4 regions of the Bradyrhizobium sp. BRP19 genome follow, and region 3 is predicted to be linked to each of the others. Evidence: predicted binding sites of a transcription regulator. Region 3 holds the regulator's gene; each other region holds the start of a gene.
What was found. Region 3 encodes PhoB, which activates phosphate uptake and scavenging genes when phosphate is short. Its sites were predicted from a motif close to TGTCATNNANCTGTCAT; they were not measured.

Region 1 (7,458 bases), on a different contig from region 3:
GCCGCGTCGTTTTTATATCTAGTGGAGGAGACGAGCGATGCCGCAAAAGGGCACCGTCAAATGGTTCAACCCGACAAAGGGCTATGGGTTCATCAAGCCGAATGGCAGCGACAAGGACGTGTTCGTCCACATCTCCGCCGTCGAGCGTGCCGGACTCTCTACCCTCAACGAGAATCAGGTGGTTGAATTCGACCTCGTGGAGAACCGCGGCAAATCATCCGCGGAGAACCTCAAGGTTTCCTGATGTCTCTCGCGGCATGCGAGCGATCATGACGTTGCCCCCGGCTCTGCCGGGGGATTTTGTTTCGAGCTGCAGCAAAACAGCGCGTAGCTGGAGAAACGAATATCACCACCAATCGACCAGAGACGACGGCCGACGAACTCCAACGCCCAGCTTCGTCGTGCGACGAGAAGGCACTCACGCCGTTCGATGTTTTCGGCTCGGACCTTCCCGACGAGGCATTCGCGGGTGTGTTCGATCACCCCCGGCAAGTCGGCAGACTGGTCGATCGACTGCTCTACGGCTCTTGAGTCCCGACTGTCTAACTCACCACCGGCGCAACCAGAAAATTCTCCGACGCTGCGCTTCCCGCCGTCTTGCAGACATCGCCCTCGATGCGGACCTTGCCGGTCGCGAGCAGCCGCAGCGCCTCGGGATAGATGTGGTGCTCGACCTCGAGGATGCGCTCCGACAGCGTCTCCGCGGTGTCGTGGTCGCTGACGGGAACCGCGCCCTGCATCACGATCGGGCCGGCATCGGTCTCGGGAATGACGAAGTGCACCGTCGCGCCGGAGAGCTTGACGCCGGCGCGCAGGGCCTGGCCGTGCGGGTCGAGGCCGGGGAACGATGGCAGCAGCGAGGGATGGATGTTGAGCATCCGCCCGTACCAGGCCTTGGTGAACTCGGCCGTGAACAGGCGCATGAAGCCGCCGAGACAAATCAGCTCGATGCCGTGCTTGTCGAGCGCGGCCTGCAGCACCGTCTCGAAGCCGGCGCGGTCCTTGCCGAACGGCTTGCTTTCGATCACCTCGGTGGTCACGCCGCTCGCCCGGGCGCGTTCGAGGCCGGGCGCATCCGCCTTGTTCGAGATGACGAGCGAGATCTCCGCCGGGAAATCCGCGGCGGCGGCTGCCCTGATCAGCGCAGCCATGTTGGAGCCGCGCCCGGAAATCAGGATGGCGACGCGGCGCTTCATCACGGCGCCAGTCATTATAGCGCCATGTCGAGGTGGCCGTTATAGACGACGCGGTGCTCGCCCTCGCCCGGAATCACGGTGCCGAGCTGCGCCACGGTCTCGCCTGCGTCGGTGAAGACTTCGACGACCTTGTCGACCTTGTCGGGCTCGACGATCGCGATCATGCCGATGCCGCAATTGAAGGTGCGCAGCATTTCCAGCTCGGCGATGCCGGCTTGGGCCGCCAGCCATTTGAACACCGGCAGCACCGGCAGGCGTGCCAGGTCGATGCCGACACCGAGATGCTTCGGCAGCACGCGCGGGATGTTGTCGGTGAAGCCGCCGCCGGTGATGTGGGCGAGCCCCTTCACCGCCCCGGTCTCGCGGATCGCGCGCAGGCAGGATTTGACGTAGAGCCTGGTCGGCGTCAGCAGCGCGCCGCCGAGCGTCATCACCGGCGCGAACGGCGCCTGCGCCTCGAAGCCGAGGTCCGACTGCTCGACGATCTTGCGGACCAGCGAGAAGCCGTTGGAATGCACGCCGGACGAAGCGAGACCGATCACGGCATCGCCCGCGGCGATGTCCTTGCGCGGCAACAACGTACCGCGCTCGGCGGCGCCGACGGCAAAGCCGCCGAGATCGTAGTCGCCGTCCTTGTAGAGGCCGGGCATTTCGGCAGTCTCCCCGCCGATCAAAGCGCAGCCGGATTCGCGGCATCCCTCCGCAACGCCCGCGACGATGGCGGCCGTGGCCTCCGGATCGAGCTTGCCGCAGGCGAAATAGTCCAGGAAAAACAGCGGCTCGGCGCCCTGGACCACGAGGTCGTTGACGCTCATGGCGACGAGGTCGATGCCGATGCCGCCATGCAGGCCGGTCTCGATCGCGATCTTGACCTTGGTGCCGACACCGTCGGTCGCGGCCACGAGGACCGGATCCTTGAAGCCGGCCGCCTTGAGGTCGAACAGGCCGCCGAAGCCGCCGATCTCGGCATCGGCGCCCGGCCGCGCGGTGGCGCGCACCATCGGCTTGATCAGGTCGACCAGGCGGTTGCCCGCGTCGATATCGACGCCTGAATCGGCGTAAGTGAGGCCGTTTTTGCGGTCGGTCATGCCCGATTTCCAGTGGGTTTGCGGCTGGTTACGTTGAATTCCGGGGACGCGCAATGGCTCGCATGGCGCTCCCCGCTATACTATGTAGACATATCAACCGGTTCAGCCTGCAACGGGCCGGATTTGAGGTCAGAACCGGTGCCGGGAAGCGCTTTCGTGAGTATTCCGAATATCATTACCTTGGGCCGCATCATGCTGGTCCCGATCATCGTCTGGGCCATCGTGTCGAGCCAAATGGAGGTGGCGTTCGCCGTCTTCCTGATCGCCGGCATCAGCGATGCCGTGGACGGCTTTTTGGCCAAGCGCTTCAACATGACGAGCGAGCTCGGCGCCCTGCTCGATCCGCTCGCCGACAAGGCGCTGCTGGTCTCGATCTACATGGCGCTCGGCATCTGGGGCGCGATCCCGCGCTGGATCGTGATCCTGGTGGTCTCGCGCGACATCATGATTGTCGCCGCCGTGATCGTGTCCTGGTTGTTCGACCGGCCGGTCGAGATGAAGCCGTCGAAAGTCTCCAAGCTCAACACGGTGGCACAAGTGGCATTCGCAGCTTTGGTGCTGGCGGCGCTTGCCTTCGGCTTCAAGCCCGCGCCTTATGATGTCATCCTGATGGGTCTCGTCACGGTCTTCACGCTCTCCTCCGTGTCGCTCTATCTCGTCGAGTGGCTGCGGCACATGAGCACGATCGAGGCCAAATGAGCGGGGAAGCAGCCCAGCAAAAGGCCAAGTCCCGCACCATCAAGTCGAATCTCTACAAGCGGGCCGGCGCGCCGGCATGGAGCAGAGCAAGCGTGGCAGGCCGCGTTCATCCCCGACAATTGGCGTTTGCGCTTCCGCATGCGGAGAGCCTCAGCCGGGACAACTTCCTCGAAGGCCCCGCCAATGCGGCCGGTCTAGGCCTCATCGACGGCTGGCCGGAATGGCCGAACCGGATCATGTGGCTGGCGGGCCCGGAAGGAAGCGGCAAGAGCCATCTCGCCGCGATCTGGGCCGAGGAAGCCGGCGCCCGCTCGACCACCGCCAATGCGCTGACCGCAATGGACGTGCCCGGCGCGCTCGCCACCGGCGCGCTGGTGGTCGAGGATCTCAAGGCTGGGGACTTCGACGAGCGTGCCCTGTTTCACCTGATGAACCTCGCCCGCGAGGACGGCGCCTACGTCCTGTTCACCGGCCGCGAGGCGCCGGCCGCGCTTCCGATCGAGCTTCGCGACCTGCGCTCGCGCCTGCGGGCCGTTCCGGCGGTCACGCTGCTGCCTCCCGACGACCAGCTGTTCCGCGGCCTCATCGTCAAGTTCTGCGCCGACCGCCAGCTCAATGTGGACGAGAGCGTGGTCGGCTACCTCGCGACGCGCCTGGAGCGGTCCTCGGCTGCCGCCCGGCGGGCCGTCGAGCTGCTCGACAGCGAAGCCCTACGGCTCGGCCGTCCCGTCACCCGGGCGCTGGCCGCTGAGCTGCTCCGGGACGCCTGACAGGCTCGCGGGCCTCCCCGAAGTCCGCTTGACGCGGCGCGGGGGCGGAACATCAATGTCATCGAAACGTCATCGCTCTAACACATGCTCCCGCCGATTTTTGCGCTTGAGTCGCAATTGGGGTGAACTGGATGGACCGACTTCTGATGGACTCTGCGCAAGCTGTTGAAACGAAAGAGAAAGCCCCGGAAACCGAGAGCCTTCCGGCGATCGCGTCCAGTCCCGAGCGGTTCATCAATCGCGAGCTGTCCTGGCTGCATTTCAACCGCCGCGTCCTGGAGGAATCGGTCAACCCGAGCCACCCCGTGCTGGAGCGGGTGCGATTCCTGTCGATTTCGGCCAATAACCTCGACGAGTTCTTCATGGTTCGCGTCGCCGGCATCAAGGCCCAGGTCCGCGAGGGCATCGCCGAGCGCAGCCCCGACGGCCTGACGCCGTCCGAGCAGCTGGCGCTGATCAACCGCACCGTCTCCCAGCTCGCCTCCGACCAGCAGGCGATCTGGCGCGACCTGCGCGCCACGTTGGCCGAGGTCGGCATCGTGCTGGTCGACGGCAAGGACGTCACAAAGGCGGAACGAACCTGGATCGAGGACTACTTCCTCCACAACGTGTTCCCTCTCCTGACCCCGCTGGCGATCGATCCGGCCCACCCCTTCCCGTTCATTCCGAGCCTCGGCTTCACCATCGCACTGCAGCTCACGCGCGCCGCTGACGGCAAGCAGATGAACGCGCTGATCCGCATGCCCGGCAAGATCGACCGCTTCATCCGCCTGCCGGCGGATGGCACGGTGCGCCTGATCTCGCTGGAGCAGGCCACCGCCCTGTTCATCAACCGCCTGTTCCCCGGCTACAATCTGCACGGCCAAGGCGCCTTCCGGATCATCCGCGACTCCGAGCTCGAAATCGAGGAGGAGGCCGAAGATCTCGTCCGCCTGTTCGAGACCGCGCTGAAGCGCCGCCGCCGCGGATCGGTGATCCGGCTCGAGATCGACGCCAAGATGCCGGAGCAGCTGCGCAGCTTCGTGCAGCACGCGCTCTCCGCCGCCGACGACGAGATCTTCCTGGTCGACGGCGTGCAGGCGATGAACGAGCTCTCGCAGCTCACCCGCCTCGACCGGCCCGACCTCGAATTCACCCCTTACGTGCCGCGCCACCCCGAACGCGTGCGCGAGCATGGCGGCGACATCTTCGCCGCGATCCGGCAGAAGGACCTGATCGTCCACCATCCCTACGAGTCGTTCGACGTCGTCGTGCAATTCCTGCAGCAGGCCACGCGCGACCCCGACGTCGTTGCGATCAAGCAGACGCTCTACCGCACCTCCAACAATTCACCGATCGTGCGCGCGCTGGCCGAAGCGGCCGAGGCCGGCAAATCAGTCACCGCGCTGATCGAGCTGAAAGCGCGGTTCGACGAAGAAGCCAACATCCGCTGGGCACGCGATCTCGAACGCGCCGGCGTGCAGGTCGTCTACGGCTTCCTCGAATTGAAGACGCACGCGAAGCTCTCGATGGTGGTGCGCCGCGAGGGCGGCAGCCTGACGACTTACGTCCATACCGGCACCGGCAATTATCACCCGGTCACCGCGCGCATCTACACCGACCTCTCCTACTTCACCTCGGACCCGACGATCGGCCGCGATGCCGCGCGCGTGTTCAATTTCATCACCGGCTATGCCGCGCCGAGCGATCTGGAAAAGATGGCGGTGTCGCCGCTGACCTTGCGCAAGCGCATCATCGAGCACATCCAGGGCGAGACCGCACATGCGCGGCATGGCCGTCCCGGCGCGGTCTGGATGAAGATGAACGCGCTGGTCGATCCTGATATCATCGACGCGCTCTACGAGGCCTCGCAGGCCGGTGTCCAGGTCGAGCTCGTGGTGCGCGGCATCTGCTGCCTCAGGCCCGGCATTCCCGGTCTGTCGGAGAACATCCGCGTCAAGTCGATCATCGGCCGCTTCCTGGAACATGGCCGAATCTACTGCTTCGGCATGGGCCAGGGACTGCCGAGCGCGAAAGCGGCTGTGTATATCTCGTCCGCCGACATGATGCCGCGCAACCTCGACCGCCGCGTCGAGGTGCTGTGTCCGCTGCAAAATCCGACGGTGCATCAGCAGGTTCTCGAACAGATCATGGTCGCGAACCTGAAGGACAATGAGCAGAGCTGGCAGTTGTTGCCGGATGGGTCTTCAACGCGTATGAAGACCGCGAAGGGCGAGGAGCCTTTCAACGTCCACAACTACTTCATGACGAATCCGAGTCTGTCTGGCCGTGGAAAGTCGCTCAAGGAATCCTCGCCGCGTCGTCTCACGCGCCGGAACGAACGTCATCAATCCTGATCGGGGATTTGCGACGTGAAGCGGCCGCGCAAGCGCGGCTCGAGTGTCGCGGTTATCGACATAGGCTCCAACTCGGTCCGCCTCGTCGTCTACGAGGCGCTGGCGCGCAGCCTGATCCCGATCTTCAACGAGAAGACGCTGTGCGGCCTCGGGCGCGAGGTGCAGAGCACGGGCCTGCTCGCGCCCGACGCCATCGACAAGGCGCTGACCTCGCTGAAACGGTTTCGCGCGCTGTGCCGGGTGATGAAGGTCGGACGCGTGTTCGCGATCGCGACCGCCGCATGCCGCGACGCCTCCAACGGCCCCGATTTCATCGCCAGGGCCGAGCGGATCTGCGCGGTGAAGATCGAGATCCTGTCGGGCTCGCGCGAAGCACGACTGTCCGCGCTCGGCGTGATCTCCGGCATCCACCATCCAGACGGCATCGTCGGCGACCTCGGCGGCGGCTCGCTCGAGCTGATCGACGTGCGCAGGAACGCCGTACGCAGCGGCGTGACGCTGCCGCTCGGCGGCCTCGCACTGCAGGACCTCGCCCACAAATCGCTCAAGCGCGCCGATCGCATCGTGCGCGAGGAGATCGACGGGGTCCAGTTACTCACTGCCGGCCGCGGTCGCACCTTCTATGCCGTCGGCGGCACCTGGCGCGCGCTCGCGCGCATCCACATCATCCAGAGCGGCTATCCGCTCCAGGTGATGCACGGCTATTCCATTCCGGCTGCCGAGGCGCTCGACTTCTCGCGCCGCCTGCGGCGCCTCGCCGCCGCCGACATGCTTGCTGACATCGAGATCGTCGCCGATGCGCGGCGCCCTCTCCTCACCTATGCGGCGCTGGTGCTCGAGCACATCATCCGCGTCGCGAAGCCAAAGAACATCGTGTTCTCCACCTTCGGCGTGCGCGAGGGCCTGCTGCACGAGAAGCTGCCCGAGACCGAACGCAACAAGGACGGGCTGATCTGCGCGGCGGAGGAGCTGAACCAGCTGCTGTCGCGTTCGGCCAGGCACGCGCGCGAGCTGATTGCCTGGACCGACCGCTTGGTGCGCGTCGTCAAGCTGCGCGAGACGGAAGTGGACCGCCGCCTCCGCCACACCGCGTGCCTGCTCTCCGACATCGGCTGGCGCGTGCATCCCGATCATCGCGGCGAGCAGACGCTCAGCCTCGTCGTCAACGGCAATTTCGGCGCGATCACCCACACCGAACGCGCCTTCGTCGGCCTGTCGGTGTTCTATCGCTATGCCGGCCTCAGCGAGGAAAACCAGCCGCCGGTCACCATGCAGGAGCTGCTGACGCCGGCCCAGCTCGAACGCGCGCGCCTCCTGGGCGCTGCGTTCCGCGTCGCGCATCTGATCTCGGCCGCACGTCCCGGCGTCC
Region 2 (7,458 bases), on a different contig from region 3:
TTGACGCCGTTGACGCGCAGCATGGCGGCGGTGGCTTCAAGCCGGTCGGATTCCTTGACACGCAGCTCCTGCAGGCCGCGCATGATCGTGGTGCCTTCGGCGAACGACGCCGCCACCGCCAGCACCAGATATTCGTCGATCATCGACGGCGCGCGCTCCGGCGGCACCTCGACGCCGCGCAGCTTCGACGCCCGCACGCGCAAGCGCGCCATCGGCTCGCCGGCATCGCCGCGCACTTCGCTCTCCTCGATGGAGGCGCCCATTTCGCGCAGCGTGGTGAACAGCCCGGTGCGCAGCGGATTGGTCATGACGTCGGACAGCACGACATCGGAGCCCTCCACGATCAGCGCCGCGACGATCGGGAAGGCGGCCGAAGAGGGATCGGCGGGCACCACGACATTGGCGCCATGCAGCTCGGGCTGGCCCACCAGCGTGATGCGGCGGCCGTGCCGGCCTTCCTGGACCGAGGTGATGTCGGCGCCGAAATGCTTCAGCATCAGCTCGGTGTGGTCGCGGCTGGCCTCGGTCTCGATGACCGTGGTGGTGCCGGGAGCGGCGAGGCCCGCCAGCAGCACGGCCGATTTGATCTGGGCCGAGGCGACCGGGGTCTTGTAGACGATCGGCAGGGGGGCGCGCGCGCCCTGGAGGGTCAGCGGCAGGCGCCCGCCCTCGCCGCCGGCGGTGACTCTGGCACCCATCTTTTCCAGGGGATCGAGGATCCGGCGCATCGGACGGCTGCGCAGCGAGGCGTCGCCGTCGAACACCGCCGAAATTGGGCAGCCGGCGACGGCGCCCATGACCAGCCGGCAGCCGGTGCCGGAATTGCCGAAATCCAGTGCTGCCTTGGGCTGGGCGAAGCCTCCGACCCCGACGCCGTTGACGGTCCAGGCGAAATCGCCGGTGCGCTCGACGCTGGCGCCCAGCGCCTGCATCGATTTGGCGGTGTTGAGGACGTCCTCGCCCTCGAGCAGGCCCGAAATCCTGGTCTCGCCGACCGCCAGCGCGCCCAGGATGAGGGCGCGGTGGGAGATCGACTTGTCGCCGGGCACCCGTACTTTCCCGGTCAGGGGACCGCTGGCGCGAGACTGGAGCGGCCTCGGTTGATCGGAATGGGTCAAGATTGTGTCCTTGAATAGGCCCGGTGGGCTGGCGCGCAGGTACCACATGGTCCGCGCCCCGTCACGGGCATGTCGTTCTCCCGTAATGCGCTATTGACAGCGGGCCGCCAACTAGCCAAGTGAAGCACCGCTTTTCAGACATTCCCAGGATTCCTGCCGTGGCCAAGTCCGAACTCGGAACCAAACGTATTTGCCCGACCACGGGCAAGAAATTCTATGACCTCAACAAGAATCCGGTGATCTCGCCCTATACCGGCGAAGTGGTGCCGATCGCCCCGGTCGCTCCTGCCCGCGGCCCCCGTGCGGCCGAGGCCCGCAACATGGCCCAGGACAACGCGCCGGAGCCGGCGGAGACCGAGGAGTTGGTCTCGCTCGAGGAGGCCGATGCCGAGGAGAACACCGGCAAGGTCAAGGCGGTCGTGCCCGAATCGGAGGACGATATCGAGGTCGACGAGACCCTCGACGACGATGATGACGACGATTCGACCTTCATTGCCGACGAGGAAGAGGGCGATGAGGACGTGACCGACATCATTGGTGATGTCGGCGGTGATGAAGAGACTTGAGATCAGCCCTGATCTGTGAAAAAGGGTGCACCGCGCGAGTCGCCTAGAGCGCTCGCCGGCCGGGACGGGTCCCCCAGGATCCTCCCATTTGGACTAAGGGGCCATAGCTCAGCTGGGAGAGCGCTTGCATGGCATGCAAGAGGTCGGCGGTTCGATCCCGCCTGGCTCCACCAGCCTTCGCTGGCTTCGCCAGCTACGGCTCGGCAAGCCAGCTCCGCTCCCTCGTGGCGAAGCTAGCGAAGGCTGCCGCGGCGAAGCCCGAAGGGCGAAGCCGGGCTTCAGCAAAACAAGAGCGGGTGTAAGCTCTCCTCGCCTACCGAGGAGTGTGCCCGTGAAGTACGTCTACATCCTTGAGAGCCTTGATTCTCTCCACTTCTATGTCGGGATCACTGACGACCTCCGCGCCCGACTGGCAAAGCACAATGCTGGCGAGGTGCCCCACACTTCGAAATACGGACCTTGGCGGCTCAAGACTTACGTCGCATTCAGCGACGAGAAGCAGGCCGTCGCATTCGAAAAGTACTTGAAGTCAGCATCAGGCGGCTCCTTCGCCAAGAAGCGGCTTTAGCCCCTACTCCCCGATCACCGCATTCAGCCGATCCCTCAGCGCGACGATCTCGTCTTTCATCGCGACCAGCTCCGACACCGAGCAGTCCGATGCCGCCAGGATCGATTGCGGCACGCTGCGGGCCTTCTCCTTCAGTGCATGGCCCTGCGGCGTCAGGGCGATCAGAACCTGACGCTCGTCCTCACGCGAGCGGGTGCGCCTGACGAGATGGGCGGCCTCGAGCCGCTTCAGCAGCGGCGTCAGCGTGCCCGAATCCAGGAACAGCTTCTCGCCGATCTCCTTGACCGGCACGTCGTCGCGCTCCCACAGCACCAGCATGACCAGATATTGCGGATAGGTCAGGCCGAGCCGATCGAGCAGCGGCTTGTAGACGCGGTTAAAGGCGTGCGTAGCGGAATAGACCGCGAAGCAGATCTGGTTGTCGAGACGAAGCGGGTCTACCGCCGTTGATTTCCGGGCCATGAAGAATCCTGCGCGTTTCTCCCATTCTGGGCCCGGCCGGCGCCACATTCAATTGCGAACAATTAAATGTGAGGCGCGACGAATTAGATTGCGCGCAATCTAATTGTCTGCGATAAAGCTTACACCCCAACCCGGAAAGACCCGAGGAGACGACAATGTCCGTGAACGTCCTCTACAAGACCAGCGCCAAGGCCACCGGCGGCCGCGACGGCCATGCTGCGACCCTCGACGGCGCGCTCGACGTCAAGCTCACCACGCCGAAGGAGCTCGGCGGTGGCGGCGGCGCTGGCAACAATCCCGAGCAGCTGTTTGCGGCCGGCTATGCCGCCTGCTTCATCGGCGCGATGAAGTTCGTGGCCTCGCAGGGCGGCCCGAAGGTGCCTGCCGACGCCTCGGTCACCTCGACCGTCGGCATCGGCCCGCGCTCCGAGGGCGGCTTCGGCCTCGATATCGACCTCGCGGTCTCGCTGCCGGGCCTTACCCGCGCAGACGCCGAGGCGCTGGTGGCGAAGGCGCACCAGGTGTGCCCGTACTCCAATGCCACGCGCGGCAATGTCGACGTTCGCCTGACGGTGGTCTGATCGGCAGCGCGGATCGGCTGGCCCGGGGCCCCCTCGGGCCGGCCGCTTACGAGGGAATTTGCCACCCCGCGGCATGGCTGCTCGGCGGCGCATACGGCTCCACGCTCGGCGCCATTGCTGGCGCAAACAAACCTCGCTAGGCCTGTGATCCAATGATCGACACAGGGAAGCGAAGGCATGACTGAAGCAGCAACGGGCGCCATGAGCGGATTGCGCGTCATCGATCTCACGCGCGTGCTCGGCGGTCCCTACTGCACCCAGATCCTCGCCGACCACGGCGCCGACGTGATCAAGGTCGAGCCGCCCGCGGGCGACGAGGTGCGCGAATGGGGCCCTCCGTTCCACGAGGAGGATGCGGCCTATTTCGTCGGCATCAACCGCAACAAGCGCTCGATCGGCCTCGACCTCGCCTCCGAGGGCGGCCGAATCGTGCTGCTCAAGATGCTGGAGACCGCCGACGTCCTGATCGAGAATTTCAAGCCGGGCACGCTGGAGAAATGGGGCATCGGCAACGACGTCCTCAGCAAGAAATATCCCAGCCTCGTGCATTGCCGGATCTGCGGCTTCGGCGCCGACGGCCCGCGCGGCGGCAACCCCGGCTACGATGCCATCATCCAGGCCATGACCGGCATGATCGCAGCGACCGGCTCGCCCGAGAGCGGGCCGATGCGGATCGGCGTGCCCCTGGTCGACATCACCACCGGGCTCTATGCGGCAATCGGCATATTGATGGCGCTGTCGGAGCGGCAGCGCTCCGGCAAGGGGCAGTTCCTGGAGACGACGCTGTACGAGACCGGCCTTGCCATCATGCATCCGCACACCGCGAATTATTTCATGCATGGCAAGCCGCCTGGTCTCACCGGCAACGAGCACCCGAACCTCGTGCCTTACGCGATCTTCCCGACCAAGACCGACAACATCTTCATCGGCGTCGGCAATGACGGCACCTTCCGCAAGCTGGCGAAGGAGATCGGCAAGCCCGAGCTCGGCTCCGATCCGCGCTTTGCCCGCAACAAGGACCGCATCGCCAATCGCGAGGCACTGCGCGCCGAGCTTGCCGCCGTGTTCAGCCAGCACGAGGCCGAGCCGCTGTGCAACCGCCTGCTCGCGGCCGGCCTGCCTGCAGGTCCCGTGCAGAAGATCGACCAGGCGTTGACCAATCCGCACACGATCGCGCGTGGCGATATTATTGAGAAGGACTGGTACAAGGGCGTTGCCTCGCCGATCCGGCTCGACCGCAGCAAGCCGAGCCTGCGCCGCGTGCCGCCGAAATTCAGCCAGCATGCGGCCGAGGTGCTGGGCGAGTTCGGCTACTCCAAGGCCGAGATCGACGCGATGGTCGAAAAAGGCACGGTCTGCGGTCCCGAGCGGAAACGCTGAGCTAAGGCGAGCGTCAACGGTGGTGCGCTCCCTCTCCCGCTTGCAAGTGGGAGAGGTTCGGAGCCCGCGGCGCGATAGTGCCTCATCTCAATGCCGCACTGCGGCGCGCGCACGCATGTGCAGCGCGAACGAGTTGGCTGACGGCTCCGTCTTGGCCTATTTGACAACTTCCCATTTGGCCGCGCTTGCTGCTTTCGTTTCTCCCGCTTACACAGTCATGTGAACGTCATATGGCGCTGCTAGCGCAAGCGCTTCTTTAGTGACGGGCAAGGGAGGTTCTTGATGGCTCTTCGACATTTTGGCACGGCGGCGGCCGTCGCACTCACAATTGGTCTCGGGGCGTCGCCGGCGCTTGCCGTGACCGAAATCCAGTGGTGGCACGCGATGACCGGCGCCAACAACGACGTCATCGTCAGGCTCGCCAACGATTTCAACACCACGCAGAGCGACTACAAGGTGATCCCGACCTACAAGGGCAACTACGCCGACACGATGAACGCCGGCATCGCCGCGTTCCGCGCCGGCAACGCGCCGCACATCATGCAGGTGTTCGAGGTCGGCACCGCCACCATGATGGCCGCGACCGGCGCCGTGAAGCCGGTCTACAAGCTGATGGCCGAGACCGGCGAGAAGTTCGATCCGAAGGCCTATCTGCCTGCGATCACCGGCTATTACTCGACCTCGAAGGGCGAGATGCTGTCCTTCCCGTTCAACTCGTCCTCGACCGTGATGTGGGTCAACCTCGACGCACTGAAGAAAGCGAATGTCGAGGTGCCGAAGACCTGGCCCGAAGTGTTCGACGCCGCCAAGAAGCTGAAGGCGGCCGGCCACGCCACCTGCGGCTTCTCCAACTCCTGGGTCACCTGGGTCAATCTCGAGCAGCTCTCCGCCTGGCACAACGTGCCGCTCGCCAGCAAGGCCAACGGCCTCGACGGTTTCGACACCGTGCTGTCCTTCAACGGTCCGCTCCAGGTCAAGCATCTCGAAAATCTGGTCGAGCTCCAGAAGGACAAGACCTACGACTATGCCGGCCGCACCAACACCGGCGAAGGCCGCTTCACGTCGGGCGAATGTCCGCTCTATCTGACCTCGTCCGCGTTCTTCGGCAACGTCAAGGCGCAGGCCAAGTTTGCCTTCACCGCGGTGCCGATGCCCTATTACCCGGACGCTAAGGGCGCGCCGCAGAACTCGATCATCGGCGGTGCCTCGCTCTGGGTAATGGGCGGCAAACCGGCGGACGATTACAAGGGCGTCGCCAAATTCTTCTCCTTCCTCTCGGACACCGATCGCCAAGTCTACATCCACAAGGCCTCGGGCTATCTGCCGATCACCAAGGCGGCCTATGAGAAGGCCAAGGCGGATGGCTTCTACAAGGACCAGCCCTATCTGGAGACGCCGCTGCTCGAGCTGACCAACAAGGAGCCGACCGAGAATTCGCGCGGCCTGCGCCTCGGCAACATGGTGCAGCTCCGTGACGTCTGGGCGGAGGAGATCGAGCAGGCGCTGGCCGGCAAGAAGACCGCCAAGCAGGCGCTGGACGCGGCCGTCGAGCGCGGCAACACCATGCTGCGCCAGTTCGAAAAGACCGCCGTGAAGTAAGGCGACAAGCGGCAGGCCGGTCCCCCGGCCTGCCGCGCTGGGGCATCATGCAAAAGCAAGCCATTTTCCAATCGAAGCTGTTGCCCTATGCGCTGGTTGCGCCGCAACTCGCGATCGTCCTGATTTTCTTCTACTGGCCGGCCTTGCAGGCGATGATCCAGTCGTTCCTGCTGCAGGACGCCTTCGGCCTGTCGACCAGCTTCGTCTGGTTCGAGAACTACATCGAGCTGTTCAAGGAGCCCGCCTATTTCGAGGCGATCCTGCGCACCTTCTTCTTCTCATTCGCGATCGCGGTGTCGTCGCTGTCGTTCGCGCTGCTGCTGGCCGTGATGGCAGACAAGCCGCTGCGCGGCTCGATGCTCTACCGCACGCTGCTGATCTGGCCCTATGCGGTGGCGCCGCCGGTCGTCGGCGTGCTCTGGATCTTCATGCTGCATCCCTCGCTCGGCGTGCTCTCGCGCTACCTGCGGGCGCTGGGCATCGACTGGAATCCACTGCTCGACGGCGACCAGGCCGCAGCGCTGATCATCCTGGCCGCCGCCTGGAAGCAGATCTCCTACAACTTCCTGTTCTTCCTCGCCGGCCTGCAGAGCATCCCCAGAAGCGTGATCGAGGCGGCTGCGATCGACGGCGCCCGCCCGATGCGCAGGTTCTGGACCGTGATCTTCCCGCTGCTGTCGCCGACCATCTTCTTCCTCCTGGTCGTCAACATCGTCTACGCCTTCTTCGACACGTTCGGCATCATCGACACCATGACCCGCGGCGGTCCGGGCAAGTCGACGGAGACGCTGGTCTACAAGGTCTATACCGACGGCCTGCTCGGCGGAAACCTCGGCAGCTCCGCGGCACAATCGGTGATCCTGATGATCATGGTGATCGTGCTGACGGGCATCCAGTTCCGCTTCGTCGAACGCAAGGTGACCTACTGATGGTCGAGGAAGAAGGCTTTCGGCGCTACATTGCCCATATCATCCTCTGGATCGGGATCGCGATCGTCGCCTTCCCGGTCTATCTCGCCTTCGTGGCGTCGACCCAGGAGAACGCGGTAATCGCCAACGGGCAGATGTCGTTGCTGCCCGGGGGTCATTTCTTCCAGACCTACTACCAGACCATCTTCATCGGCACGAGCGGCTCGACCCGCGAGCCGGTCGGCAACATGATGCTGAACTCGCTGGTGATGGCGC
Region 3 (7,458 bases):
GAAGGAAGCCGCCTACGGCGTCGGCTGCACCACCTGGGAGGTCGTCCGCAGCGTGGTGATCCCCTACACCCGCGTCGGCATCATCGGCGGCGTCATGCTGGCGCTGGGCCGGGCGCTCGGCGAGACCATGGCGGTGACCTTCATCATCGGCAACTCGTTCCGGATCTCCTCGTCGATCTTCGCGCCGGGCACGACGATTTCGGCGGCGATCGCCTCCGAATTTGCCGAGAGCGACGGCCTGCACCAGTCCGGCCTGATCCTGCTCGGCCTCCTGCTGTTCGTGCTGACGTTCTTCGTGCTCGCTGCCGCCCGTTTGATGCTGCTGCGCCTCGAAACCAAGGCCGGGAAGTGAAGCCATGAACCCGATCTATTCGCGCCGCCGCCGCTGGGACATCGTCATTCGCGGCCTCTGCATCGCAGCCGCCGCCTTCGGCGTCACCTGGCTCGCGCTGATCCTGGTCACGCTGCTCTACAACGGCTTGGCCGGGCTCAACCTCCAGGTCTTCACAGCTGACACGCCGCCGCCCGGATCGACCGAGGGCGGCCTGCGCAACGCCATCGTCGGCTCGTTGATCATGACCGTGATCGGCGTCGGCATCGGCGCGCCGCTCGGCCTGTTCGCCGGCACCTATCTCGCCGAGTACGGCCGCAACGACAAGCTGACCTCGGTGATCCGCTTCATCAACGACATTCTCCTGTCGGCACCCTCGATCATCATCGGCCTCTTCATCTATGGCGCGGTGGTGGTGCCGATGCGCGGCTTCTCGGCGATTGCGGGCGCGCTGGCGCTTGCCGTCATCGTGATCCCGGTCGTCGTGCGCACCACCGAAGACATGCTACTGCTGGTGCCGAATCCGTTGCGCGAAGCTGCCAGCGCGCTCGGCCTGCCGCGCTCGCTGGTGATCAAGCGCATCGCCTATCGTGCCGCGCGCTCCGGCCTCATCACCGGCGTGCTGCTGGCGACCGCCCGCGTCGCCGGCGAGACCGCGCCGCTGTTGTTCACGGCACTGTCGAACCAGTTCTTCAGCCTCGGCCTGAACAAGACGATGGCGAACCTGCCTGTCACCATCAACAACTTCGTGCAGAGCCCCTACGAGTATTGGAAGCAACTCGCCTGGAGCGGTGCGCTGTTGATCACCCTGACCGTGCTTGCCCTTAACATTGGCGCGCGCATCCTTGGCGCCGAGAGGACTGCAAAATGAGTGAAATGTCTGTTTCCGTCAGCGCACCGTCCGTTCATCCCGGCTCGCAGCCCCTGCCCGAGGCGCCCGCCAAGGTCACGGCGCGCAACCTCAACTTCTACTACGGCGACCACCACGCGCTGAAGAACATCAACCTGGCGCTCGGCACCAACCGCGTCACGGCGTTCATCGGCCCGTCCGGCTGCGGCAAGTCCACCCTGCTGCGCATCTTCAACCGGATGTACGACCTCTATCCGGGCCAGCGCGCCGACGGTCAGCTGTTACTCGACCATACCAACATCCTCGACCCCAAGCTCGACCTCAACCTGCTCCGCGCCCGGGTCGGCATGGTGTTCCAGAAGCCGACGCCGTTCCCGATGACGATCTACGAGAACATCGCCTTCGGCATTCGTCTCTATGAGAAGATCTCCAAGTCCGAGATGGACGACCGCGTCGAGAAGGCGCTGCGCGGTGGCGCGCTGTGGAACGAGGTCAAGGACAAGCTCAATGCCTCCGGCCTGTCGCTCTCCGGCGGCCAGCAGCAGCGCCTCTGCATCGCCCGCACCGTCGCGGTGCGGCCCGAGGTGATCCTGTTTGACGAGCCCTGCTCGGCGCTCGACCCGATCTCGACCGCCAAGGTCGAGGAGCTGATCCAGGAATTGTCCGAGAACTACACGATCGCGATCGTCACCCACAACATGCAGCAGGCGGCGCGCGTTTCCGACAAGACCGCCTTCATGTATCTCGGCGAGTTGATCGAGTTCGACGACACCAGCAAGATCTTCACGTCGCCGAGCGATCGGCGCACGCAGGATTACATCACCGGCCGGTTCGGCTGAGGAGACGGAACATGGGTTCTGAACATACCGTAAAGGCTTTCGACAGCGACCTTCAGGAGCTCACCCGCCTGGTCGCCGAGATGGGCGGCATCGCCGAGCGCATGATCGTCGATTCCGTCGACGCGCTGATCCGCCGCGACGTCGCGCTCGGCCAGCGCGTCGTCGCCACCGACGTCGAGCTCGACGCGCTGCAGAAGCGCATCGAGGAGCGCGCCGTGCTCACCATCGCCCGCCGCCAGCCGATGGCCGTCGACCTGCGCGAGATCGTCGGCGCGATGCGCGTTGCGACCGATCTCGAGCGCATCGGCGATCTCGCCAAGAACATGGGCAAGCGCGTCGCGGCGCTGGAGACGGATTTCCATCCGCTCAAGCTGTTCCGCGGCCTGGAGCACATGACCGACCTCGTGCAGCAGCAGGTCAAGTCGGTGCTGGACGCCTATGCCGCGCACGACCTGCCGGCGGCGATGGCGGTGTGGAAGGGCGACGAAGAAGTCGACGCCATCTGCACCTCGCTGTTCCGCGAGCTCCTCACCTACATGATGGAGGATCCGCGCAACATCTCGTTCTGCATCCACCTGATGTTCTGTGCCAAGAACATCGAGCGGATCGGCGACCACGCCACCAACATCGCCGAGACCGTGTTCTACATGATCGAGGGCCAGGCGATCACCGACAAGCGGCCGAAGGGCGACATGACGACCTTCGCCACGACGGTGCCGAACACCTGACGACTTAAGGAGCTACGACCACATGGGCGCACGCATTATGGTGGTTGAGGACGAGGAAGCTCTCACCGAGCTTCTTCGCTACAACCTCGAAGGCGACGGCTATGACGTCGAGACGGTGATGCGCGGCGATGACGCCGACACCCGCCTCAAGGAGCACATTCCCGATCTGATCGTGCTCGACTGGATGCTGCCGGGCCTGTCGGGCATCGAGCTGTGCCGGCGGCTTCGGACCCGGCCCGAGACCAAACAGCTGCCGATCATCATGCTCACCGCGCGCGGGGAGGAGAGCGAGCGGGTGCGCGGGCTTGCCACCGGCGCGGATGATTACATCGTCAAGCCGTTCTCGGTGCCGGAGCTGCTCGCGCGCGTGAAGGGCTTGCTCAGGCGCGCGAGCCCCGAGCGCCTCGCCACCGTGCTCGCCTATGGCGATATCGAGCTCGACCGCGACAAGCGCCGCGTGGCGCGCTCGGGCCGGCCGATCGATCTCGGTCCGACCGAATATCGCCTGCTGGAGTTCTTCCTGGAGCATCCCGGCCGCGTGTTCTCGCGCGAGCAGCTGCTCGACAGCGTCTGGGGCCGCGACATCTACATCGACGAGCGCACCGTCGACGTCCATATCGGCCGCCTGCGCAAGCTGCTCAACCTTGGCCGCGAGCAGGACCCGATCCGCACCGTCCGCGGCGCCGGCTACGCGCTGGACGATCGCTTCGCGAAGGCTGAGCAGACGTAAGATCGGGCGAGTTGTTGGTTCTCGGCCGCGGCAACAATCTCGGTCGTGATCCCGGGGCGCGCGCAGCGCGAGCCCGGGATCTCAGCGCGAGCGCGCGCGCTCGTCGCGATCAGCCACAGGACGTGGTTTGGCGAAGACTCGGAGTGACCATCTCGCGCAACGATTGCGTTATGGATCCCCGCCTTCGCGGGGATGACACCGGAGTGATTGGGAGCCGTCATCGTGTGACGGCTGCAGCCTTGGCGATCAAGCTTGGCGATCAAAGCTTGGCGATCAGGAAATTCCGCAACCTCACCGCGTGCCCGGTTTCGGTGCTGCGCGACGGCGATCCGCTGCAGGCTGATAGGCCACGCGCGAATGCTGGGCACAATAGGGCAGGCCGGAGAGCGCCTTGCCGCCGCAGAAGAAGAAATCCGGGCTCGAGGGATCGCCGACCGGCCAGTGGCAGGTCGCCTCGTTCAATTCCAGCAGCGACAGCCGCTGGCTCATCGGCACCACGTTGTCGTAGGTAACCGGCTCGGCTTCCAACTCGACCTCGAAGGCCTGCGCCAGCGCGGTGTTGCCGCGCGCGACGGGGCGGGTCACCCGCATCATATGCTGCGCGGGCCGTGCCTTGCGCGGCCGCGGCGCTGCCGATGAAGGGCTCTTGGCGCGGCCGGACAGGCCGAGCCGGTGCACCTTGCCGATCACGGCATTGCGGGTCACATTGCCGAGCTCCGCCGCGATCTGGCTGGCCGAAAGTCCGGCCTCCCAGAGCTTCTTCAGCTGCTCGACGCGATCATCGGACCAGGTCAAAACCGTCATTGCACCCTTTCCCTCGCTGCGCGCCTGCCATCCTGGGGCCTTCGCAGCGAATGCTTTAGCCTTGAAAAACCCGTGCCGTCAGAATCCCTTAAGGCTCGCCGGGCGCGCTCAAGACGCCCGAACGTTTACGCCGGTACATGAGGACTTCTGGGATCAGAACTGCTGCACGAGATGTCGTATCTGACAGTCCAAACGCTACAATATGGCGTGACTCCCGCGCAAGAGTCCGCCGACTCGCTTCCACATGTTCCGTGGTGAAAAACCCGCAAAATCGGCACCGCAAGACTACGGAATCAGCGTTTCGCGAGGCTTTCCGGGCGGCATTGACACCCGTCTTGCCAGGCATAAGATAGTGCCACGTGCCGCCCTTAAAAGGCGGCACGTTTCGTTTTCCGGGGCCGGTCGATGGTGCGTCGCGCAATGCATGCCTCACACCGTCCGCAACATTCAAGTGACGTCATGACTAACAGCGCAGCGCCGCATTTGCTCCCCGTTTTCGCCAGGGCCGACCTCGGTTTCGAGCGCGGCGAAGGCTGCTGGCTGATCGCGACCAACGGCGATCGCTATCTCGATTTCACCTCGGGTGTTGCGGTGAATGCGCTCGGCCATGTCCATCCCGCGCTGGTCAAGGCATTGCAGGAGCAGGCGACCAAGCTCTGGCACATGTCGAATCTGTTCCAGAGCCCTGACGGCGAGAAGCTCGCAAGCCGCCTCTGCAATGAGAGCTTTGCGGACTTCGTGTTCTTCTGCAATTCCGGCGCCGAGGCGCTGGAAGGCGTGATCAAGCTGGTGCGCCACCATCACTTCTCCAAGGGGCATCCGGAGCGTTACCGCATGATCACCTTCGAGGGTGCCTTCCATGGCCGCACGCTGGCGACGCTCGCCGCCACCGGCTCTGCGAAATATCTCGAGGGCTTCGGTCCGCCGATGGACGGCTTCGATCAGGTGCCGCACGGCGACCTCGACGCCGTGAAGAAGGCGAGTGGTCCGCACACCGCCGGCATTCTCATCGAGCCGATCCAGGGCGAGGGTGGCGTTCGTTCTGCACCTCACGCCTTCCTGAGGGCGCTGCGCGAACTCTGTAACGAGCGCGGCCTGTTGCTCGCCTTCGACGAGGTGCAGACCGGCATGGGCCGCACCGGCGAGCTCTTTGCCTACAAGCGCACCGGCGTCACACCGGATGTGATGTCGCTCGCCAAGGCGCTCGGCGGCGGCTTTCCGATCGGCGCGGTGCTGGCGACCGCGGACGCGGCGGCCGGCATGGGGCCCGGCTCGCACGGCTCCACCTTCGGCGGCAATCCGCTCGCGATCTCGGCTGCCAACGCCGTGCTCGATGTCATGCTCAAGCCCGGCTTCTTCGACCACGTGCAGAAGATGTCGCTGCTGCTCAAGCAGAAGCTCGCCTCCGTGATCGATCGTCATCCCGAAATCGTCAGCGAGGTGCGCGGCGAGGGCCTCCTGATCGGTATCAAAGCGGTGGTGCCCTCGGGCGATCTCGTCGCGGCGCTGCGCGCCGAAAAGCTGCTCACCGTCGGGGCCGGCGACAATGTCGTGCGCTTCCTGCCGCCCCTGATCGTCACGGAAGCGGAGATCGAGGACAGCGTCGGCCGGTTAGAGCGCGCCTGCGCTGCGATCTCCTCCAGCCAGACCAAGCGGGCGGCAAGCTGATGAGCACGACGCCCAACAAAGCTCCCAAGCACTTCCTGGACATCAACGAGCTGCCGCTCTCGGAGCTCAAGAGCATGCTCGCCGCCTCTTCGGCGATGAAGGCGAAGCAGAAGGCGCAGCAGCCGGTCAGGCCGCTCGAAGGCAAGACGCTGGCGATGATCTTCGAGCGTCCCTCGACCCGCACCCGCGTCTCGTTCGACGTCGGCATGCGCCAGCTCGGCGGCGAGGCGATCATGCTCACCGGCGCCGAGATGCAGCTCGGCCGCGGCGAGACCATCGCCGACACCGCGCGGGTTCTGTCGCGCTATGTCGACGCCATCATGATCCGCATCCTCAACCATGATGCGCTGCTGGAGCTTGCGGCCAACGCCACCGTGCCCGTCATCAACGGCCTGACGCGGCGTTCGCATCCCTGCCAGGTGATGGCCGACCTCATGACCTATGAGGAGCATCGTGGCCCGATCGAGGGCAAGACGGTGGCCTGGACCGGCGACGACAACAACGTGCTGGCGTCCTGGGCCCATGCCGCCGAGCGCTTCAAATTCCAGCTCAATGTCGCAACGCCGCCGGAGCTCGCACCGAAAAAGGCCATGCGCGACTGGATCAAGGCGACGGGCGCGCCGATCGTGCTCGGCACCGACCCCGAGGCCGCCGTGCGCGGCGCCGATTGCGTCGTCACCGACACCTGGGTGTCGATGGGCGACAAGGAGGGCGAGCACCGCCACAACGTGCTCAAGCCCTACCAGGTCAATGCCAAGCTGATGTCGCTGGCCAAGGCGGACGCATTGTTCATGCATTGCCTGCCGGCCCATCGCGGCGAGGAGGTCACCGACGAGGTGATCGACGGGCCGCAATCGGTCGTGTTCGACGAGGCCGAAAACCGCCTGCACGCGCAGAAGGGCATTTTGGCCTGGTGCTTCGACGCGGTGAAGTAGGCCCGCCAGAGGCCCCGCTGCGGCCTCACACGCAATTGTCGTCCCGGACAAGCGCGCCAAAAGCGCGCGCAGATCCGGGACCCATAACCACAGGAAGTCGTTTGGCGAAGAGTCGGAGTTGCCATCTCGCTCGATGACGTGGTCCTGTGGTTATGGGTCCCGGGCTCGCGCGTTGCGCGCCCCGGGACGACACCGAGCTTGCTGTAGCGTTGTGCACCCTCATCGCATCCGGAACGCGCCCCCTTCCATTTCCGCCCTCCGACCCCAGATAAAGCGCCATGGTTTCCCAGTCTCCTGACATGAACACCGGGCCTGAAGGCCCGGTTCGCGCGCCATCATCGGTTCCGATCGATGACGCCGTGCTGCCTTACGAGGTCGACGCGCTTGACGTGCGCGGGCGCCTGGTGCGGCTTGGCCCCGCGCTCGACGACATCCTCACCAAGCACGATTATCCCGCAGCCGTGGGCAAGCTGCTCGGCGAGGCCATCGTGCTGACGACGCTGCTCGGCTCGACGCTGAAATTCGAGGGCCGCTTCATTCTTCAGGCCCAGACCGACGGTCCGGTGTCGTTCC
Region 4 (7,458 bases), on a different contig from region 3:
GATCAGGAAGCAACCATAGCCCCTGCTGTCGCCGACCTGCACGACGCCGAAGCCAGCCGCTGCCGCGCGATAGAAGTCGGGACGCGCGAGCTTGCCGGGCGTGACCGGCCGGCCAGCGGCACGCGCGATCTCCGCGAGCACCGCGCGCTGCACCTCGGGCACGCGGTCGGGATCGTCGATCGGCATCATCACACGCACCGGATCGGGATCGAAATCGTCGAGCGGATAGACCGACATGATGGCCCGGATGGCAGTTTCCATCGTCATGCCCGGCAATTGGATCAGGCGCTGCGACGAGGTGCTCTGCGCGATCCGGGTGGCGGGGTGATTGGCGTCGACGAACACGAGGTCGTCGCCATGGCCCATCGCGGCGAGCAGCCAGAGCAAATCGGGGGTGAGGATCGGATCGATCGATTTCAGCATGTGGCGGACGTCCTCCCAATCGATCGCTAACCATAACAGGTTCCGAGCGTGATTCAGATCACGGAGGCCAGCATGGTGACAGGGATCACGGACCGCAAGGGTCGAACGCGGCCAAGCTTGCGCGCAACCAATCTCGCATCGAGATGAGTGCCAAAGGAGCACGCCATGTTCCGCCTAAAGCCCTTTTTCATGACGGCGAGCCTGCTGGGAAGCCTGTTCGGCTTCGCCTGCGGGCCCGTTTCCGCGCAAGTCGCCCCCGTGCAGCCTGCCCCCACCGCGCTGCAAGGCCCGGAGCAGCGGGTGGCGCTGGTGATCGGCAATGCCAACTACCAGAACGCGCCGCAGCTTGCGAATCCCGACGATGACGCCCAGTCGATGGCGCAGTTCCTGAACTCCGCCGGGTTCGAAGTGGTCGCCGCGACCGACTTGACCCAGAACGACATGCTCCGCGTCGTCCAGGACTTCTCCGCCAAGGTCGCCTCGCGCGGTCCGAACACGGTGGCGATGGTCTATTACGCCGGTCACGGCGTGCAGCTCGCCGGCGAGAACTATCTCGTTCCGGTCGACGCCAAGGTTTCCAGCCCGACCGAGCTGGTCAACAATTCGCTGCGCCTCGTCGACGTGATGTCGACGCTGGAGACGATCCCGAGCCGCATGCGCATCGTCATCCTCGATGCCTGCCGCAACAACCCTTTCCCTGAAATCAACGACGCCGGCCGTGGCCTTGCCATCGTCGATGCGCCGAACGGCTCGATCGTCGGCTACTCGACCGCGCCAGGTGCCGAGGCGCTCGACGGCACCAATGGCCACAGCCCGTACACACAGGCGTTCCTGAACGTCGCGCGCGAGCCCAACGTGCCGATCGAGCAGCTGTTCAAGCGCGTGCGCCTGCAGGTCAACCAGACCACCAGCGGCGCGCAGATTCCGTGGGAGAGCTCGTCATTGACGAGCGACTTCACCTTCTTCGGTGACACCGCCGTTGCCGCCAACCGCGCGCCGGTGAAAGCGCCGGTCGTGCAGATGGCCTCCAATTTGCCGAGCCGCTCCACCCGCCAGGCCTATGACTACGTCGTGTCCGAGGGCCGGCCGGAGTACTATCAGGAGTTCATCCGGATGTACCCGCACGACCCGCTGTGCGACCACATCCGCTGGCTGCTCAACAACATCCTGATCTCGCAGGCCTGGCACAAGGCGGTGCTCGCCAACTCGCCGCTCGCCTACAAGAGCTTCTATGACAGCTACGGCAACAGCCCCTATGCGCAGGTCGCGCTGAAGCTGCAGGTGCAGCCGAAGCAGATCCCCCTGATGCAGGCGACCAAGTTCCTGGCGCCGCAGACCATTGCTCCGACGATCAAGATCGGCAATCTCGGCCAGCCCAAATACATGCCGCTGATGCAGCAGGGCAATGGCGCGCAGGTGAACGGCAATCTGCCTGTCGTGCAGAAGCCGCTCGACGGTAACGTCCTCGGCAAGCTCGGCAATGGCGGCCAGATCGTCACCCTGCCTGCCGGCAACAACCAGCCGAACCCGCAGAACGGCACGCCGCCGCAGACCCCGAGCAAGATCGTCACGCTGCCTGCGCCGACCAACACGGTCAACGGCAAGGTCGGCATCGGCAAGATCGTGACCCTGCCTGCGACCAGCAAGCCGCAGAACGGCGGCAACAATGCCGGCAACGGCTCTCCGCCCAAGATCGTGAGCATGCCGGTGAATGTCGGCAAAGGCAGCACCAAGATCGACGTGAAGCCGGCCAACGTTCAGACGCAGAACCAGCCGATCCGCGTCAACAACGGCAACACCGGCATCGTGAGGCCCAACATTAGCCCGGTCAACAAGGTGCAGGTGCAGACCAACGTGCAGACGAGCCGTCCGCAGCTCAACACGGTGCCGAACCGCATGGTCAGCAGCAACAACAACTTCCGGCAGTCGATGAACCAAGCGCCGAGCATGAACAATGGCGGCAACCGTCGCGGCGGCTTCACGCACTGATTGCGGCGAGCGAGACGACAAAGGGGCAGAGCGGAAACGCTCTGCCCCTTCTTCATGTCTGTTCTTGGTCATTCCGGGATGCGCCGTAAGGCGCAGGCCCGGAATCCATACTCCCGATCGTGGTTATGGATTCTCAGATGCGCAATTGCGCATCATAGCTCTCGCTGCGCGAGCCCCGGAATGACGATCAGGCCACCAGCTCCGCGAACAGATCCGCATCGACATTGCCGCCTGACAGCACGATGACGACGTTCTTGCCGGCCACATCAAGGCGGCCCGCGAGAAGCGCAGCAAGCCCCACCGCGCCGCCGGGCTCCACCACCAGCTTCAGCTCGCGATAGGCAAAGGCGACCGCCGCGCCGACTTCCTTGTCCGACGCCGTGACGCCGCGCGCCAAGAGCTTGCTGTTGATCGCAAACGTCATCTCGCCCGGCATCAGGGCCATCAGCGCATCGCAGATGGTGCGGCCGGCCGGCGGATGCGGCTCGCGATGGCCTGCGCTGAGTGAAATGCCGTGATCGTCGAAGGCCTCGGGCTCGGCGACCACGATCTCGGCTTGCGGATAGCGCGCCTTCACGGCGGTCGCGACACCCGCGATCAAGCCGCCGCCGGAGGCCGGCGCCACCACGATGTCGGGGCCGAGGCCGAGCGTTGCCATGTCCTCGGCGATCTCGCGGCCGGCGGTGCCCTGCCCTGCGATCACGAACGGATCGTCGTAGGGTTTGACCAGCGTCGCGCCGCGCTTCTCGGCAATGCCGCGCGAGATCGCCTCGCGGTCCTCGTTATAGCGATCATACAGCACGACCTCGGCGCCGTAGGATTTGGTGCGCTCGCGCTTCGACAGCGGCGCATCCGCTGGCATCACGATGGTGGCCTGCATGTCCAGGATCTTTGCCGCCGCCGCCACGCCCTGGGCGTGGTTGCCGGAGGAGAACGCAACGACGCCGCCGGCGCGCTTGTCCTGCGGGATCGAGAACACCTTGTTGAAGGCGCCGCGGAACTTGAACGAGCCGGTGCGCTGAAGCATCTCCGGCTTCAGGAACACCTTCGCACCGACGCGCTCGTTGAGCACGGGGAAGGACAACAGCGGGGTGCGGATGGCGTAAGGCGCGATCACGCGCGCTGCGGCATCGATGTCGGCAGGGCCGACCGGAAGGGCCTGTTCGGTCATGGCGGAATGTTATCGCGGCCGATCAGGCCCGGGCAAGACACCTCCGCGAGAGGATTTCTTGCCTCAAGCCACGAAACGCGGCTGTTCCGCGGCGTTCCGACCGGGCAGCACCGCCCCGACCGCCAAAATGCTGTCGATAAAGACCGTTGCAGAGGCCTCCCAGGTGTAATTGGCGGCGAACGCGACGCAGTCCTGCCGGGAGATATCGAGCGCGGCGAAGCAGGCATTGCGCAGATCGTGATCGAGCGCGCCGACCGGCGCATCGCCAATCACGTCGCGGGGACCCTTCACGGGGAAGGCCGCGACCGGCAGGCCGCTCGCGAGCGCCTCCAGCAGGACCAGGCCGAAAGTGTCGGTCTTGCTCGGGAACACGAACACGTCGGCGGCCGCGTAGATATCCGCCAGTTCCTCGACGTGCTTCTCGCCGAGGAAGATCGCATCGGGGTAGACCTCTTCCAGCGAGGCGCGCGCCGGGCCGTCGCCGACGACCACCTTGGTGCCGGGTAGGTCGAGGTCGAGGAACGCCTCGAGATTCTTCTCGACTGCGACGCGGCCGACCGACAGGAACACGGGTGCCGGCAGGCAGAGATCGATGACGCGCGGGTGGAACAACGTGGTGTCCACGCCGCGCGGCCACAGCACGACATTGTCGAAGCCGCGCTCGGTCAGTTCGCGCGCGAGCGCCGGCGTCGCCGCCATCACGGCGCGACTGGCGCTGTGGAAGCGCCGCAGCGCCCGCCAGATCAGCGAGCCCGGCACTGGCACGCGGGCGCGGACATATTCGGGAAAGCGGGTATGGAAGCTGGTCGTGAACGGCAGCTTGCGCTGGCGGCAATAGCGGCGGACCATCAGGCCGATCGGCCCTTCGGTCGCGATGTGGATGCTGTCGGGACGTGCCTCCTCGATCAGCCTTGCGATCCGGGCCGGGCGCGGCATGGCGAGGCGCAAGTCGCGATAGCTCGGCATCGCGAAGGTGCGGAACGATTGCGGCGTCAGGAACGTGAACTCGACGCCGAGCGCTTTTGCAGCGTCAGCGAGCTTGGTCAGCGTCCGAACCACACCGTTGACTTGCGGGTGCCAGGCGTCGGTCGCGACCAGGATGCGCATCAAGTGGTCCTTGTTATGCAGCTCTGGCTGCGACCTGTGGCACCTGCTCCGGCTTCCGCAACTGATCCGCCCAGGTGATGATCTCGAAATGGCCGTCGTCATGCTCGACCAGCGCGGTGCAGCTCTCCACCCAGTCGCCGCAATTCATGTAGCGGATGCCGGCCTCGTCGCGGATCACGGCGTAGTGGATGTGGCCGCAGATCACGCCGTCGGCCTGGTGACGCCGCGCCTCGGCGGCGAGCGCCTGCTCGAACGCGCCGATATAGTTGACGGCGTTCTTGACCTTCTGCTTGGCCCATTGCGACAGCGACCAATAGGGCACGCCGAACAGGCGGCGGAAGAAGTTGACCAGGCGGTTCATCTGGATCGCGAAGTCGTAGGCCTTGTCGCCGAGATGGGCGAGCCAGCGCGCGTTCTGCACCACGAGATCGAAGATGTCGCCGTGAATGACGAGATAGCGCTTGCCGTCGGCGCCGGTGTGAACCGTGTTCTCGACCACGTCGATGCCGCCGAAATGCGTACCGTAATAGTTGCGCAGGAACTCGTCGTGATTGCCGGGAATGTAGATGACCTTGGCGCCCTTGCGCGCCTTGCGCAAAAGCTTCTGGACGAGGTCGTTATGCGATTGCGGCCAGTGCCAGCTCGATTTCAGCGCCCAGCCGTCGACGATGTCGCCGACGAGATAGATCGTATCGGCATCATGGTAGCGCAGGAAGTCGAGCAGAAGATCGGCTTGTGAACCGCGGGCCCCGAGATGGACGTCGGAGATGAACAACGTGCGAAAGCGCCGCTCCGGGCTCTCGTCACTCACATCGTAACTTCCCATGCGCCAGCCTGTAACAATGTCCCGTGACAGGGGGATGACCGATTGAACCCTTGAGGCACCTTCAAATACGAATCACGCCTTGCCTCGCCCTCCCCGCGAATATCAGTCGCATGCGACAATCAGGCGACATGGCGCCGCAGGGGCGCAAGCCCCCGCTCTTCTCTGAGGCAAACCTCCCCGCGGCACATCCTTCGAGACGCCCGCCCTTGGCGGGCCCTCAGGATGAGGACCGAGTGTGCGGCCCTAGCTTCAACGGGCACAGTGCTGCTTAGCCTCATCCTGAGGAGACCGCTGGAAGCGGTCGTCTCGAAGGATGGGGCGCGCGTTCAGGTGCCCGCCTCAGTAGAACTTGTGGAAATGATGGATCGGCCCGTGGCCGTGGCCGACGCTGAAGCGGTCGGCGGCGGCGATCGCGGCGCTGATCCAGGCCTTGGCGTTGCGCACGGCGGCCTCGAGGTCCTCGCCCCTGGCCAGCCCTGCCGCGATAGCGGAGGACAGCGAGCAGCCGGTGCCATGGGTGTTGCGGGTGGCCACACGCGGCGCGGCGAGCGCGATCGCGGTCTCGGCAGTGACGAGATAGTCGGTGCTCTCGGCGCCCTCCCCGTGCCCGCCCTTGATCAGGACGGCGCGGCAGCCCAGCGCCAGCAGGCGGCGTCCCTGGCTTTCGATCTCGGCCTCGCTCGCCGCCACCGGCGCATCGAGCAGGGCCGCAGCCTCCGGCAGGTTCGGCGTGATCACGGCAGCCAGCGGCATCAGCCTGGCGCGCAGGGCGTCGACGGCCTCCGTGGCGAGCAGGCGGTCGCCGGAGGTCGCCACCATGACGGGATCGAGCACGACATGCCGCGGCGCCCAGCGCGACAGCGCGGCCGCGATGGCATCGATGCTGGCGGCCTGGGCCACCATGCCGATCTTCACCGCACCGATGTCGAGGTCGGAGAACACCGCGTCGATCTGCTCGGTGACGAACCCGGCCGGCACCGCGTGAATGCCGGTCACGCCGCGCGTGTTCTGCGCCGTCAGCGCCGTGATCACGGAGGCGCCATAGACGCCGAGCGCGGCAAAGGTCTTCAGGTCCGCCTGGATGCCGGCGCCGCCGCTCGAATCGGAACCGGCGATGGTGAGTGCGACCGGGGTCGTCATCGCGGGAGACATGTGCTTGAGGAGGCCGCCATGGCCACTCGTAGCGCGACCGTGGAGCGTCAGCAAGCGCGCCGGGCCGCCGCCAGGCGTGATTCGCGAATCAATTGCGCGCCTTGCGAATCAGTCGGACACAGCGCGAACCAAGGCCCGAAATGATGCGGGCTTGAAAATGCAACGGCGCCGGACCCTTGCTATAGTCGCGTACCTTAGCGTGCTTCGCCGGTTACGCGAGACGTCAGGTGGTGGAACCGTCCAGCGCCCCCATGTTGCGGGCCGCCGGCCCCGCAAGCCACCTGAACAAGACTCCTTGGGGTGGAACGATGTGGGCCTTCTTCGAACGTCTCCTCGACTCGTCCATGCTGTCGCCGCACGGCATCTGCCTGTTGTGGGAGCCTCAGCTGATCTGGCTTCACGTCGTTTCCGACGCCAGCATTGCCGCCGCCTATTTCTCGATCCCGTTCGCCCTCGCCATCCTCGTCACCAAGCGGCGCGACCTCAAATTCGGCTGGGTCTACTGGGCGTTCGCGATCTTCATCATGGCGTGCGGCCTGACCCACGTGCTGTCGATCTATACGCTCTGGGTTCCGATCTACGGCATCGAGGGCATGCTCAAGGCCGCCACGGCGGTCGCGTCGGTCTTCACCGCCGCCGCGCTCTGGCCGCTGCTGCCGAAGATCCTCACGATCCCCTCGCCGTTCGAGCTGCGACAGGTCCAGGCCGCGCTCGAGGAGGAGGAAATCAAGAGCCGCGACGCCACGCTGCTGCTGCAGCAGGTCCGCGACGCCCAGCGCGCGATGCGCGA

Region 1: the regulator PhoB is predicted to act here: its motif matches at 3,810-3,826, upstream of I6F36_RS08215 (RNA degradosome polyphosphate kinase).
Region 2: the regulator PhoB is predicted to act here: its motif matches at 4,889-4,905, upstream of ugpB (sn-glycerol-3-phosphate ABC transporter substrate-binding protein UgpB).
Region 4: the regulator PhoB is predicted to act here: its motif matches at 5,540-5,556, upstream of I6F36_RS34730 (UDP-2,3-diacylglucosamine diphosphatase).

What each region holds. Positions count from the first base shown of each region.
Region 1 is NZ_JADYVZ010000002.1:505,210-512,667, forward strand. Features, by position in the region: gene I6F36_RS08190 (cold-shock protein) at 38-244, shown strand; gene purN (phosphoribosylglycinamide formyltransferase) at 543-1,196, opposite strand; gene purM (phosphoribosylformylglycinamidine cyclo-ligase) at 1,211-2,284, opposite strand; gene I6F36_RS08205 (CDP-alcohol phosphatidyltransferase family protein) at 2,441-2,983, shown strand; gene I6F36_RS08210 (DnaA/Hda family protein) at 3,076-3,753, shown strand; gene I6F36_RS08215 (RNA degradosome polyphosphate kinase) at 3,900-6,089, shown strand; gene ppx (exopolyphosphatase) at 6,105-7,458, shown strand, end outside.
Region 2 is NZ_JADYVZ010000006.1:88,399-95,856, forward strand. Features, by position in the region: gene aroA (3-phosphoshikimate 1-carboxyvinyltransferase) at 1-1,118, opposite strand, end outside; gene I6F36_RS20330 (TIGR02300 family protein) at 1,277-1,684, shown strand; tRNA gene I6F36_RS20335 (tRNA-Ala) at 1,782-1,857, shown strand; gene I6F36_RS39875 (GIY-YIG nuclease family protein) at 2,016-2,252, shown strand; gene I6F36_RS20345 (MarR family winged helix-turn-helix transcriptional regulator) at 2,256-2,714, opposite strand; gene I6F36_RS20350 (organic hydroperoxide resistance protein) at 2,870-3,295, shown strand; gene I6F36_RS20355 (CaiB/BaiF CoA-transferase family protein) at 3,473-4,675, shown strand; gene ugpB (sn-glycerol-3-phosphate ABC transporter substrate-binding protein UgpB) at 4,958-6,274, shown strand; gene ugpA (sn-glycerol-3-phosphate ABC transporter permease UgpA) at 6,322-7,203, shown strand; gene ugpE (sn-glycerol-3-phosphate ABC transporter permease UgpE) at 7,203-7,458, shown strand, end outside.
Region 3 is NZ_JADYVZ010000005.1:186,418-193,875, reverse strand. Features, by position in the region: gene pstC (phosphate ABC transporter permease subunit PstC) at 1-352, shown strand, start outside; gene pstA (phosphate ABC transporter permease PstA) at 357-1,202, shown strand; gene pstB (phosphate ABC transporter ATP-binding protein PstB) at 1,199-2,020, shown strand; gene phoU (phosphate signaling complex protein PhoU) at 2,032-2,748, shown strand; gene phoB (phosphate regulon transcriptional regulator PhoB) at 2,771-3,478, shown strand; gene I6F36_RS18405 (GcrA family cell cycle regulator) at 3,770-4,282, opposite strand; gene I6F36_RS18400 (aspartate aminotransferase family protein) at 4,742-5,950, shown strand; gene argF (ornithine carbamoyltransferase) at 5,950-6,885, shown strand; gene I6F36_RS18390 (Hsp33 family molecular chaperone) at 7,164-7,458, shown strand, end outside.
Region 4 is NZ_JADYVZ010000023.1:14,337-21,794, reverse strand. Features, by position in the region: gene I6F36_RS34750 (RbsD/FucU family protein) at 1-423, opposite strand, end outside; gene I6F36_RS34745 (caspase family protein) at 589-2,412, shown strand; gene I6F36_RS34740 (threonine/serine dehydratase) at 2,600-3,583, opposite strand; gene I6F36_RS34735 (glycosyltransferase family 1 protein) at 3,647-4,690, opposite strand; gene I6F36_RS34730 (UDP-2,3-diacylglucosamine diphosphatase) at 4,704-5,516, opposite strand; gene thiD (bifunctional hydroxymethylpyrimidine kinase/phosphomethylpyrimidine kinase) at 5,856-6,656, opposite strand; gene I6F36_RS34720 (PAS domain-containing sensor histidine kinase) at 6,977-7,458, shown strand, end outside.